One region of the Alistipes sp. HGB5 genome, then DNA from elsewhere that is predicted to be linked to it. Evidence: riboswitches for the same ligand, from Rfam matches in the RefSeq annotation. Region 1 holds a riboswitch; the other holds the start of a gene.
What was found. Region 1 has a riboswitch for cobalamin ahead of HMPREF9720_RS06515 (YncE family protein). Riboswitches for the same ligand answer to the same signal wherever they lie in the genome.

Region 2: linked by a shared signal. The riboswitch ahead of HMPREF9720_RS06785 (putative transporter) and the one ahead of HMPREF9720_RS06515 (YncE family protein) in region 1 are both predicted to bind cobalamin.

Annotation. Positions count from the first base shown of each region.
Region 1 is NZ_AENZ01000040.1:130,911-136,761, forward strand. Features, by position in the region: gene HMPREF9720_RS06505 (AsmA family protein) at 1-1,825, opposite strand, end outside; gene HMPREF9720_RS06510 (GNAT family N-acetyltransferase) at 1,825-2,262, opposite strand; cobalamin riboswitch at 2,402-2,601, shown strand; gene HMPREF9720_RS06515 (YncE family protein) at 2,715-3,737, shown strand; gene HMPREF9720_RS06520 (hypothetical protein) at 3,754-4,638, shown strand; gene HMPREF9720_RS06525 (TonB-dependent receptor plug domain-containing protein) at 4,646-5,851, shown strand, end outside.
Region 2 is NZ_AENZ01000041.1:33,649-39,499, reverse strand. Features, by position in the region: gene HMPREF9720_RS06800 (ABC transporter substrate-binding protein) at 1-217, shown strand, start outside; gene HMPREF9720_RS06795 (cob(I)yrinic acid a,c-diamide adenosyltransferase) at 218-757, opposite strand; gene HMPREF9720_RS06790 (hypothetical protein) at 760-1,125, opposite strand; gene HMPREF9720_RS06785 (putative transporter) at 1,223-2,905, opposite strand; cobalamin riboswitch at 3,050-3,246, opposite strand; gene HMPREF9720_RS06780 (DUF2284 domain-containing protein) at 3,333-3,905, shown strand; gene HMPREF9720_RS06775 (ATPase) at 3,893-4,639, shown strand; gene HMPREF9720_RS06770 (TonB-dependent receptor) at 4,655-5,851, opposite strand, start outside.

The DNA of each region.
Region 1 (5,851 bases):
TCGAATAGCTGCCCGAAGCGGTCGCCGAACCGCCGAAGAGCTGCATGCGCAGCCGTTCGAGCGAAAGGGCGCCGCCGGCCACGCGCATCTCGCCCGATATGCCGGATACGGTCATTTTCTGGAAAAGCACCTTCTGCAGTTCGGTATTGAGCGAGAGGTTCAGGTTGCGCGGCACTTCGAGGGCCTGCACCGGTTCGGCGGAAGTCCCGGCCGACGACGTCTCCGGGGTCTCTTCCGGTGCGGAATCGGGCATGACGTTCATCATTTCGTTCAGGTCCAGCAGGTCGGACTTCACATAGAGACGTCCCGAAAGCATGTCGCCCCGCAGCAGGTAGCCGATGTAGCCCGAAAGCTGGCCGTTGGCCGCCAGATCGCTCCGGCCTATCGTAAGGCCGAGTTCGCCGAGCGTCATGGCCGCGGGCGTAATGGTCGCTGCGGCACGGCGGATATGGACCGCAGGCAGTTCGGGCATGGTCAGGCCCAGCCGCTCGACGACGAACGTTCCCGACGCGCCGATCCGCTCGTAGCGGCTCTTTTCGATGTCGGACATACGGCCCGAAACCTTCACGTCGGCGGTAATCAGGCCGCTCAGTTCCATCCCCTTTTCGAGCGGATACACCTCTTTGACGGCCCCCAGATCGACACGGCCGTCCACCGCGGCACGGAACGTCGGGTCGCTGACCAGATTGGTCGCATAGGCCGACGCCGAAAGCGAATTCCCGGCCATCCGGAGCGTGAATTTCGAAAGGTCGATTTCAGTCTTATCCGCCACGCCGCCGGGATTGGCGATCCGGACGTCGATGTTGATGCCGTCCACCGCCTTGGGCAGCGACGAGTACTGGAAACTGCCGTTGCGCACCTCCGTCCTGAGCTCGAACGCCGGAAGCGCCGCACCGCGCATTTCGCCGCGCGCCCAGAGCGCCATCGAAAGTTCGCCGCCGGCCGCAAGATTACGGAAGTCGCGGGTGTAGAAGGCCGGAACGAGCGAAAGCACGTCCTTGAACTGCACCTTGTCGCAGCCGGCCGTGACGTCCATGGCCACGGCGTCGTCTTTCAGCTCCACCCAGCCGTCGAGACCTACCTCGATGGCGTTCAGGCGCAGTTTGTTCTGCGAGAAGGTAAAGCGGCTGTTCGCCAGATCGGCCGCAATCACCGCATCCAGCTCCGCTTCGGCGCCGCTGAGCATCGGAATACCGCCCGAAACCAGCCGCATGCCCTTGGCCGTCAGCCGCAGGTCGAGGTCGGTCTGGTCGGCCGACATGTCGCCCCGCAGGCGAAGTGACAAAGGTGCGGTCGAGAAGCGCATGCCCGTCGAATCGTCCTCGTAACGGATCGCCGCGTCGCTGATCCTGAAGTCGCGGACCGAAAGGCGGAACGACGAAGGTTCCGCATCGGCGGGGGTCTCCTCTTCGCCCTGAGCCTCTTCCGAAGCCTTCACAACGTCCCAGTTCACCCTGCCGTCGGCAAGTTTGTGCGCATGAAGCGCAGGCTCCGAAAGAATGATCTTCGTCACCTCGAACCCCTCGTCGCCGAAAAGCGACATCACGTTCACGACCACCGAAATCCGCTGCGCGGCGACGATCGTATCGCCCGCGAAAGGCTCCTCGCCCACCAGCGTCAGTCCCTTCAGGTCGAGCGAAGCACGGGGAAAATGGCGCAACAGGCTGATGTCCAGCTTCTCGAAATCGAGCCGCGCATCGAGCATCGCATTGGCCTCACGCTTCACAATCTCGGCGATCTTGCCCCGCAGCACCATCGGCGCCACCAGAGCGATCACCAGCACGACGGCCACCACGATGGCCGCAATCTTCACGAATTTTTTCATCACTTATCTGTTTTAAAGGCGAAAACCGTGGTTTCCACCTCTTCGAATCCGACTTTGCGATAAAGCGCCCTAGCGGCTTCGCGCGCCGGGTTCGACGTCAGCATCACCTTCCCGGCGCCGATGCGGGCCGCATGCTCCACGGCGGCGCGCACCAGCGCATCGCCCGCGCCGCAGCCGCGTGCCGCGCCGTCCACCACGACGTCCTCGATCCACGCCTTGCGCCCCGAAGGCGCATCGTACCACGCCAGCGTCAGCACCCCGACGATGCGTTCCCCGGCCACGGCAGCCAGCAACTCCCCGGTTTCGCTTCCGGCCACACGCCGCAACACCTCGCGGGAGGGCGCGCCCAGCCGCGGCGAAAGCTGCGGCATCAGCCGCGCGAACGCCTCTTCGAGCGCATCCGAGACTTGGGTTATCCGTCGTATCTCAACCGTCATAACATCCGATTTTCGGGCAAAGTTAATCTTTTTTCACAACAGCTCCGCCGATCACCCTCGCCGGAGTCCGCAGAGCCGCAATTTACTCAACAAAGTTAATATTTTCGTCCGAATCTTTGGGGCATGTCTCGAAAAAAGATTACTTTTGCGTCGCATCGGTTCCCGAAACGCCCCGGAAGGGCGCGGGGATTAAAAGGGAATGCCGTGAAATCCGGCAACAGTTCCCGCTGCTGTAAGTTACGCAACATGTTCCGGCACTCTTTGGCCACTGTCCTCCGGGACGGGAAGGCGCCGGAACGGTAACGAGTCAGAAGACCTGCCGCATGCCGTTCAACCAATATGCACCCTGCGGAGAATGGGGCGCAGCAGACCGTCGCCGACACCGGCATCCGACACGTCAGCCCGTACCAGCCGCAGTCATTTGAAAGCCGATGAAACGCGTTTTACGACATATGGCGGTTTTATGCGCCGGCGCAGGATTCTGCTGCGCCTGCATGGACTACGGACCGCTGCATGAAGAGCCGTTCGCGCAGTCGCAGCGCGGCGTGTTCATCACGTGCGAGGGCAACTTCGGCTGGGACAACGCTTCGCTGTCGTTCTACGATCCGGCGGCACGGAGCGTCGAAAACGAAATCTTCATCCGCGCGAACGGCATGAAACTGGGCGACGTCGCCCAGTCGATGACCCTCCACAAAGGACGCGGATACGTCGTGGTGAACAATTCGGGCGCGGTCTATGTCATCGACCCGGCGACTTTCCGCGTCACGGGAGTGATCGAAGGGGTCGTCTCGCCGCGTTACATCCACTTCCCCAACGACACGACGGCCTATATCACCGACCTTTACGATCCGCGCATCACGGTCGTGGATTCCCGCAGCAACCGCATCCGCGGCCGGATTCCGATGAACGGCCACAAATCGACCGAACAGATGGTGCAGTGGGGCGACGAAGTGTTCGTAAACTGCTGGTCGTACGACGACAAGATTCTGGTCGTGGACGCCGCACGCGAAACGCTGGTGGACTCGATCGAGGTCGGACCGCAGCCCTCGTCGCTGGTCCTCGACCGCTTCGGCAAACTCTGGACCGTCACCGACGGACGCACCGCAGGCATTCCTGCGGCGCTCTACCGCATCGACGCCGCCACGCGCCGCGTCGAGCAGACCTATACGTTCGCCGCGGGCGACCATCCCTCGTCGGTCACCCTCAACGGCACGCGCGACACGCTCTACTTCATCAACCGCGACGTCTGGCGCATGCGGGTCGATGCCGAGGAGCTGCCCGTCACGCCGTTCCTGCCCTATACGCAGACCACCTATTACGAAGTGGCGGTCGATCCGCTGACCTCGGAGGTCTACGTGGCCGACGCCATCGACTACGTCCAGCACGGCGTGGTCTACCGCTTCACGGCGCGGGGCGCGGCCGTCGACACGATACGCGTCGGCATCACCCCCGGATCGTTCTGTTTCAAACCGTAAAAAACATTCGAAGAAGATGAAAAAATACGCATTCCCTCTGGCGGCTCTTCTGCTGGCCGCCTGCAACTCCGGCGAAGAGATCACGACCACGCAGACGGACGAACCCGTGGCCCGGATTCTCGAATACACTCCCGCACCGGGACAGTTCATCAACGAAGAGGCGCGCTCCGGAGGCGCGTTCGACAACGTGGATACGCCGGAGAAAGCCTGCCGGTACGCCGCCGCGCGTTTCGCCGAGAACAACTGGGTTTCGCTCGGCGGATGGGGCGGATACCTCGTCGCGGCATTCGCCGAGCCGGTACCCAACACGGGCGGTTACGACCTTTACGTCAAGGGCAACGCCATGAACACCTCGTCCGAGCCGGGCGTCGTCTGGGTCATGCAGGACGCCAACGGCAACGGAATGCCCGACGACACGTGGTACGAGCTGAAAGGCAGCGAGTACGACAACGCCGCGACGATCCGGGGGTATGCGGTCACCTACACGCCGCTCGCCGACGGCTCCGCCGCATGGACCGACGACCGGGGCGGCAGCGGCACGATCGACCGGATGGACGAACATACGCAGGCCTCCTACTGTCCGGCATGGATCGAGCCTGCCGACCTGAAATTCACCGGCACGCGGCTGCGCGACAATGTCGAACAGGCCGACGGACAGTGGAGACCTCAGGCGTTCGCATGGGGCTACGCCGACAACTTTTCGACGGTGGACCGGATCGGCACGACCAACCGCCTGCGCATCAGCGACGCCGTGACGGCCGACGGCTCGCCCGCCAACCTGCAGCAGATCGACTTCATCAAGGTGCAGACGGGCGTGAACGCCAAAGCCCCGCTGATCGGCGAGATTTCGACCGAAGTGTGCGGCATCGGCTGCTACCGGACCGTAACCAAACGCAACTGACCGCGTGCTGCGCACCGCGACGATACTCCTCTGCCTGACCTGCGCCCTGCCCGCCGCGGCGCAGCGTGACTCGACGGCCCGCACCATCGCCATCGAGTCGGTCGATATTTCGGGACGCCGCCCGATGAAGGAGATCGGCGTACAGCGCACCGAGCTGGACACGCTCGTCCTGCGCGAAAACATCACCGCATCGCTGGCCGACGCCCTGGCGACGGGTTCGACCATCTTCATCAAATCCTACGGCCGCGCAACGCTCGCGACCGCCTCGTTCCGCGGCACGGCGCCCTCGCACACGCAGGTGACGTGGAACGACATGAAGGTCAATTCGCCGATGCTCGGACAGGTCGATTTTTCGCTGATACCCGCCTATTTCATCGACGACGCGACGATCTATCACGGAGCCAGCTCGGTGGGCGTCACCGGCGGCGGGCTGGGCGGCGCGGTGACGCTGGCGACCAAAGCCCCCGCGGAGCAGGGATTGGGGCTGCGTTACGTGCAGGGCATCGGGTCGTTCGCCACGTTCGACGAATTCCTGCACCTGACCTACGGAGGCGCGCGGTGGAGCAGTTCGACGCGCGTGCTCTACAGCACCTCGGACAATGATTTCCGCTTCCGCAACTACAACTCGAAAGAGTTCGTAACCGACGACGACGGCCAAATCGTCGGCGAATATTACCCCCTGCAGCGCAACCGCAACGGCGGATTCCGCGACCTGCACGTCATGCAGGAACTCTATTACACCACGCGCGGCGGCGACCGGTTCTCGCTGGCGGCATGGTACCTCGATTCGCACCGCGGACTGGCGATGCTCACGTCCGACCGCAACAAAAGCAAACAGAAACAGAATACGCAGGACGAGCGCACGCTGCGGGCCGTGGCAGGCTGGGAGCGGCTGCGCAACGGACTGAAACTCGGCGCACGCGCGGGTTACACCTACACCGATCTGCGCTACCTGCTCAAGCAGGACCCCGAAGGCAAAGGGCAGTTCGTCGTCAATACCGACGCCCGGAGCCGCATTCACACGCTCTTCGCCAAGGCCGAAGCCGAATATGCGCTCGGCGAGAAGTGGCTCTTCTCGGCCAACGCCGCCCTCCATCAGCACCGGGTGCGCAGCGGCGACCTCTCGGTGATCGGCAACAACGGCCTGCGGGCCGATACGCTCTACCGGCAGGAGCGGTTCGAACTTTCGGCGTTCGCCGCCGTGAAATGGCGT
Region 2 (5,851 bases), on a different contig from region 1:
GAAATCGCAGTTCCCGAAATTCACAAACACCCGATGCGTAAGAAACGGTGCCGTTTACAACTGCAACAAACGGCTGAATGTCGCCGGAGGCAACGACTACTGGGAGTCGGGTGTGGTACAGCCCGACGTCGTCCTGCACGACCTGATCGCGATCATGCACCCGGAGGTACTGGACGAAAACGACCGGGAATTACACTACTACCAACGCCTCGAATAATCAACGGTCGATACCGTCGCGCGAAAGGACGCCCTGCGTGTAGTAGTGCTTCACATCACACATTTCAGTAACAAGGTCGGCCGCATCGATCAGTGCCTGCGGTGCATAACGCCCCGTGATAACCACCTCAACAGCCGGATGACGGCTGCGCAGCACATCCAGCACGACAGCGGTCGAGAGCAGTCCGAAATGCAGGGCGATGGTCAGTTCGTCGAGGATCACCACATCGTATTCCCCGCTTCGGAGCAGGTCCGCACAACGGGTCCATCCTTTGCGTGCCGCTTCCGCATCGGCCAACTCGGGGTCTTTTCCGATAAAGCATCCGCGCCCCAGTTGTTCGATACGGATACGACCGAATGCCGGGTCCGAGCCGTTGAACAGCCGTTCGATCTTCGTTTCATTGTATTTCATCGATTTGACGAACTGCCCGACATAGACGCCCTTCCCGGCGCACAACGCCCGCAGGGCCAGTCCGAATGCCGCCGTGGTCTTGCCTTTGCCGTTACCGGTGTAAACGTGTACATAGCCTTTAGTCTCCATTCCTAAAAATTGATTTGATTCCCCTCGGCGAACAGCGAATCGAGAAGCAGACAAAGTTCCGATACCAGTTCCTCTCCGTCCAGATCACCGTTCAGGGTGAAGAATTTCCCCAGCGGAGTGCAGTACTGCACCGTGCTGACGGCCTCGCAGGACTCGGCACCGCAGATAATGACCGCATCGACATCGTCCTCATGCCGCAGCATGGCGTTGTAAAACGCCAACAGGTACCGCGGGGCGTTTATCGACGGAACAAGTACCATCGTTCCCGATGCGTCGAATTTGTCGGGCGAATTTATCACTTTCAGACCGTATCGGTCTGCAATCCTTCCGGCCGTTTCCGCCGGAACTCCGTATAATACGATATTCATAACTATTCAATTAAAAAAAGGCGCGGCCGGCTACTAATCTCTATGCAATGACTTGTTATGGCAGTAACGGGTCTTTGTTTGGCCGCGCCTTTTTGAGTTATCCGAAAATCAAAATCAAAAGCTGGGCCGCCAGCACCCGCAGGAACATCGACAGCGGATAGACCGTAGCATATCCCACCGAAGGTGCGTCGGACGTGGTCTGCTCGGTCGAATAGGCCAGTGCCGGCGGATTGGTCGACGCGCCCGAAAGCACGCCGATCAGCGTATAATAGTTGAGTTTGTAGTAAAAACGTCCGAAAAGCCCCGCCAGCAGCAGCGGAACGATCGTGATTACAGCTCCGTAAGCGATCCAGACATATCCGCCCGCGACGAGCGTAGGCACGAAATCCTCGCCGGCACCCAGCCCCACGCCCGCAAGGAAAAGCGAAATGCCCACTTCGCGCAGCATCAGGTTGGCCGACATCGTCGTATAGGTGATGAGCCGGTAATGCGGACCGTAGCGGCCGATCAGGATGGCGACGATCAGCGGACCGCCGGCAAGGCCCAGTTTCACGGGCTGCGGAACGCCGGGAATCCAGAACGAAATACTGCCCAGCACGACACCCAGCGCGATGCCGATGAAAATAGGAATCAGGTTGGGATGGTTGAGACGCTTGAGCGAATTGCCGAAGAGCCGCTCGGCATGGGCTACCGAAAGTTCGGGACCCACGACCGTCACCCGGTCGCCCAGCTGCAACTGCAGATTCCCTGCAGCCACCAGGTCGATACCCGAACGGTTGATGCGTGTAATGGTGACGCCGCTCGTGGAGCGGATGCGCAGTTCGGCGAGTGTCTTGCCGTTCAGCTCGGGTTTGGTGATAAGTATTCGGCGTGAAATCATCTTCCTATCCGGCATCATCGGACCGGCATCCACCTCCCGGCCGAGCAACGCGACCAGTGCCTCGGCATCTTTGGGCGCCGCCACGAGCAAAATCCGGTCGCCGCAGCGGAGCGTCGTCGCAGCATCGGCCAGTTCAGGAGCTTCGCCCGGACGGCAAATCCGCGACACGACGAAATCGCGCAGGGCCAAACGGCGTATTCCGGAGATGCTTTTACCCTCGACGGCAGGATTGCAGATTTCGACGGAAATCCGCCGGGTCGTCAGGTCTTTCAGCACGTCCGTACCCAAACCTGCCGCCTCTTCCTCCTGCCGCACGTCGATACGCAGCAGATAGCGCAACGCCAGCAGGGTCAGGATGGCTCCGATCACTCCGAGCGGATAGGCCAATGCATAGCCTGTCGCGATATCCGGGGCATCGGCTCCGGCGTGCAGGTCGCTGAAAGCCTGCTGCGCGACACCCAGCCCCGGGGTATTGGTCACGGCACCCGACATCACGCCGACCATCGTCGTCATCGGAAGCCCGGTGACATAATAAAGGGCAACCGTTGTAACGACGCCGAGCGCCACGACCAGTACGGCCAGTTTGTTCAGTGTGATGCCGCCCTTGCGGAACGAGGAGAAAAATCCGGGACCGACCTGCAAACCGATCGAATAGACGAAGAGAATCAGTCCGAACTCTTTGAGGAAGTGCATCAGGTGCTCGTCGATGTTCATGCCGAAATAGCTGAACGCGATGCCGACGAACAAAATACCCGTCACCCCCAGCGACACCCCGGCGATCTTCACCTTGCCCAGCATGATGCCGAGTGCGATGACCAGCGCCAGGATCATCACCGAGTGGGCGACACCGCCGCCCCAAAGCGACTCGGAACCAAATAGCAATCGTTCGAGTAATTCCATACCGAATCCCGTTTTAGGCCGAGCTGTTCCCGCAAAGCGAAACCCGTGTGCCGAAAACGGCACAGCAATCCTTGCAACAGCATCGGAATTAAAATTATCATGCAGTATACAACCGAAATCAAACGCCCATCCCTCGGGGTCCTTTGACATCGAATCGACTTGGCAGGTCTTCTGACTGACTCCTGTTCCGAAGCCTTCCCGATCCTTGCGGATCAGTGGCTGAGATGTTCGAAACCTTCACGGAGTTTCACAGCAGCGGGACTGTCCGGGATTTGCACCCGATTCCCTTTTCATTTCCTCCCCGGCACGGGGAACGGAAAACCAAATCTGGGGCAAATATAACGGTTAATCCCGAAAAACAGCGCTCGACAACAAATTATTTTCGTGAAACAGCATTACAAACGCCCGAAACGACTATTTTTGTTTCATGGATTTTTCATTTCGATATACCGCAGAAGACCATTGCGCTGCATTGCCCGTGGCTGACTATATCGCCCGGTTCCGTGATGCCAAGCGGTTTTTGGAGTGTTGCCGCGCCTGCCGCAATTACGGCTGCAGCTGGGGATGTCCGCCGTTCGGATACGATGTCGGAGCATATCTCTCGCAATATACGTCAGCATTGATTATCGCGACGAAGATCACTCCTGCCGAACAGCACGTTCCGATGTCGGAAGCCGGCCGGCTGATCCGCCCCGAACGGCAGCGGCTCGAACGGCGGCTGCTCGAAATGGAACGCAGGTACGGCGGACGGTCGTTCGCCTATGTCGGCACCTGCCTCTACTGCCCCGAAGGAACCTGCACCCGCCCCGAAGCGAAACCCTGCCGCCACCCCGAACTGGTACGCCCATCGCTCGAAGCCTGCGGATTCGACATCGCACGCACGACCTCCGAACTCTTCGGCATCGAACTGAAATGGGGTACAGACGGATCATTGCCCGAGTATTTGACCCTTGTCTGCGGGTTCTTCCATAATGCAGAAAATATAATATGGAACGGATAAAAGCCGTATTCAACTGGAGTGGCGGCAAGGATTCCGCCCATGCGCTGTTGCGGGCACAGCAATCGGGCGAATACGAGATCGTCGCGCTGCTGACTACCGTAAACCGGGATACGCACCGTTCGACGATGCACGGCATCCCGACGGCATTACTGCAAATGCAGGCCGAAAGCATCGGCGTTCCTCTTTATATCGTAGACCTGACGCCCAAAGGCAATATGGAGGATTACGACGTCGCCATGTCCCGGGCCGTGGAGCATTTCAAGACGCAGGGCGTGACCCGTTTCATCTTCGGGGATATTTTCCTGCACGATGTGCGCAAATACCGGGAGCAGCAACTCTCGCCGCACGGAATCGAAATCGTGGAACCGCTTTGGGGAAAATCTTCGGAAGAGGTGATGAACGATTTCCTCGTATCGGGATTTCGGACGGTCGTCGTAACCACGATGGCCGACGGACTCGGCGCCGACGCCATAGGCCGGGAGATCGACCGCGGCTTCATAGCCTCTCTGCCTGCCGGAGTCGATCCCAATGGAGAAAACGGCGAATATCATACATTCTGTTACGACGGTCCGATCTTCCGACAGCCCGTGCCGTTCCGGCTGGGCCGATCTTTTTCACAAAGCTACGACATCCGCCTAGACGACGGAACGGTGAAAACTTATTCCTATTGGTTTGCCGACCTTCAAGCTCTAAATACAAATTCGGATGCAGGAACCGGCCCTGCATCCGAATAACACGGTACATCTTGGTCACAGCGCGAATTTTGCTCCGATAAAGTAAGTGCGCGGAACTGCCGGACCGTAGATATAAGCGGCATCTTTGTTCTGGCCGAAATCGAGGTCCTTCTGGAAGCTGTCGAAAAGGTTTTTCACCCCGGCATTCAGTTCCAGCCGCAGTTGTTTCGTGAGCCGGAAATTGTACGACAGCCGCAGGCCCATATCCCAGAAATCGGGCGTCAGACGCTCGGTATCCCTCTCGATATACCCAGCATTGTGCTGCACGAGCATCCGGCCCGTGTAGTTGCCGAACACCGACGCCGTGAAATCACGCGTGAGGTTGACGTTCGCCGTCAAGTAGCCGTAATGGTCCGGCGAACGGAACATCCGCCGCTGGGGCGTCACGTCGTCCGACCATTTTTCGGGTTCGTCGTAACGGCTGCGCTGGAAGGTGTAGCCCAGCTGCAGCTCGAACCGTCCCGGAATACCCGCCTTGGCTTCGGCTCCCACGCCGGCCACGGTGGCTCCCGAAGCGTTGCGGCGCTCCTTAATGATGTTGCCCTGGGCATCCTCGCCGATTTTTTCGAGCGTAAACACGTCCTCAAGCATCGTGTAGAATCCTTCGACGAGCAGGTTGGCCTGCACTCGCCCGAAATTATGATACAGATCCACCGATGCACTCAGGCTGTGCGAGTATTCGGGTTTGAGATCCGGAGCGAGTCGAATGATCGCCACCTTGTTGTCCAAAGCGTCGATGTGCAGGTCCTCGTTGTAAGCCTGCGGCGCGTGGTAACCGCTCGAATAGCTGGCCCGCAGGCCGATCTTTTCCGTCGGACTGTAACGCACGTTCACGCGCGGCGAAAAGACGACGTTCTTCATCATGTTGTGCTTGTCCACGCGGCCGCCGATCAGGAAGTTGAGCTTTTCGCTCCGCCACTCGTTCTGGAAAAAGAAACCCGTGCTATGGGTGGTCTGCTCGAAGTCGCGCCCGAAGCCGAGGTATTTGTCGTGCAGCGTATTGTAGTTGTACTCGACGCCCGCCGTCAGTTCCGAGGGCAGGAACAGCAGTTTATGGAAAGAGTAGGTATATTGGGCTCCCGCCACGAACGTCTTGTCGTCCGTAGCGCCATAGGCGTCGGGCTTCTTGTCCGTGCCGAAATAACTGTCACGGTCGATATTCTGCGCCGAAGTATAGATGCCCATCCGGTGGCGGTTGTTCGGACTGAACCA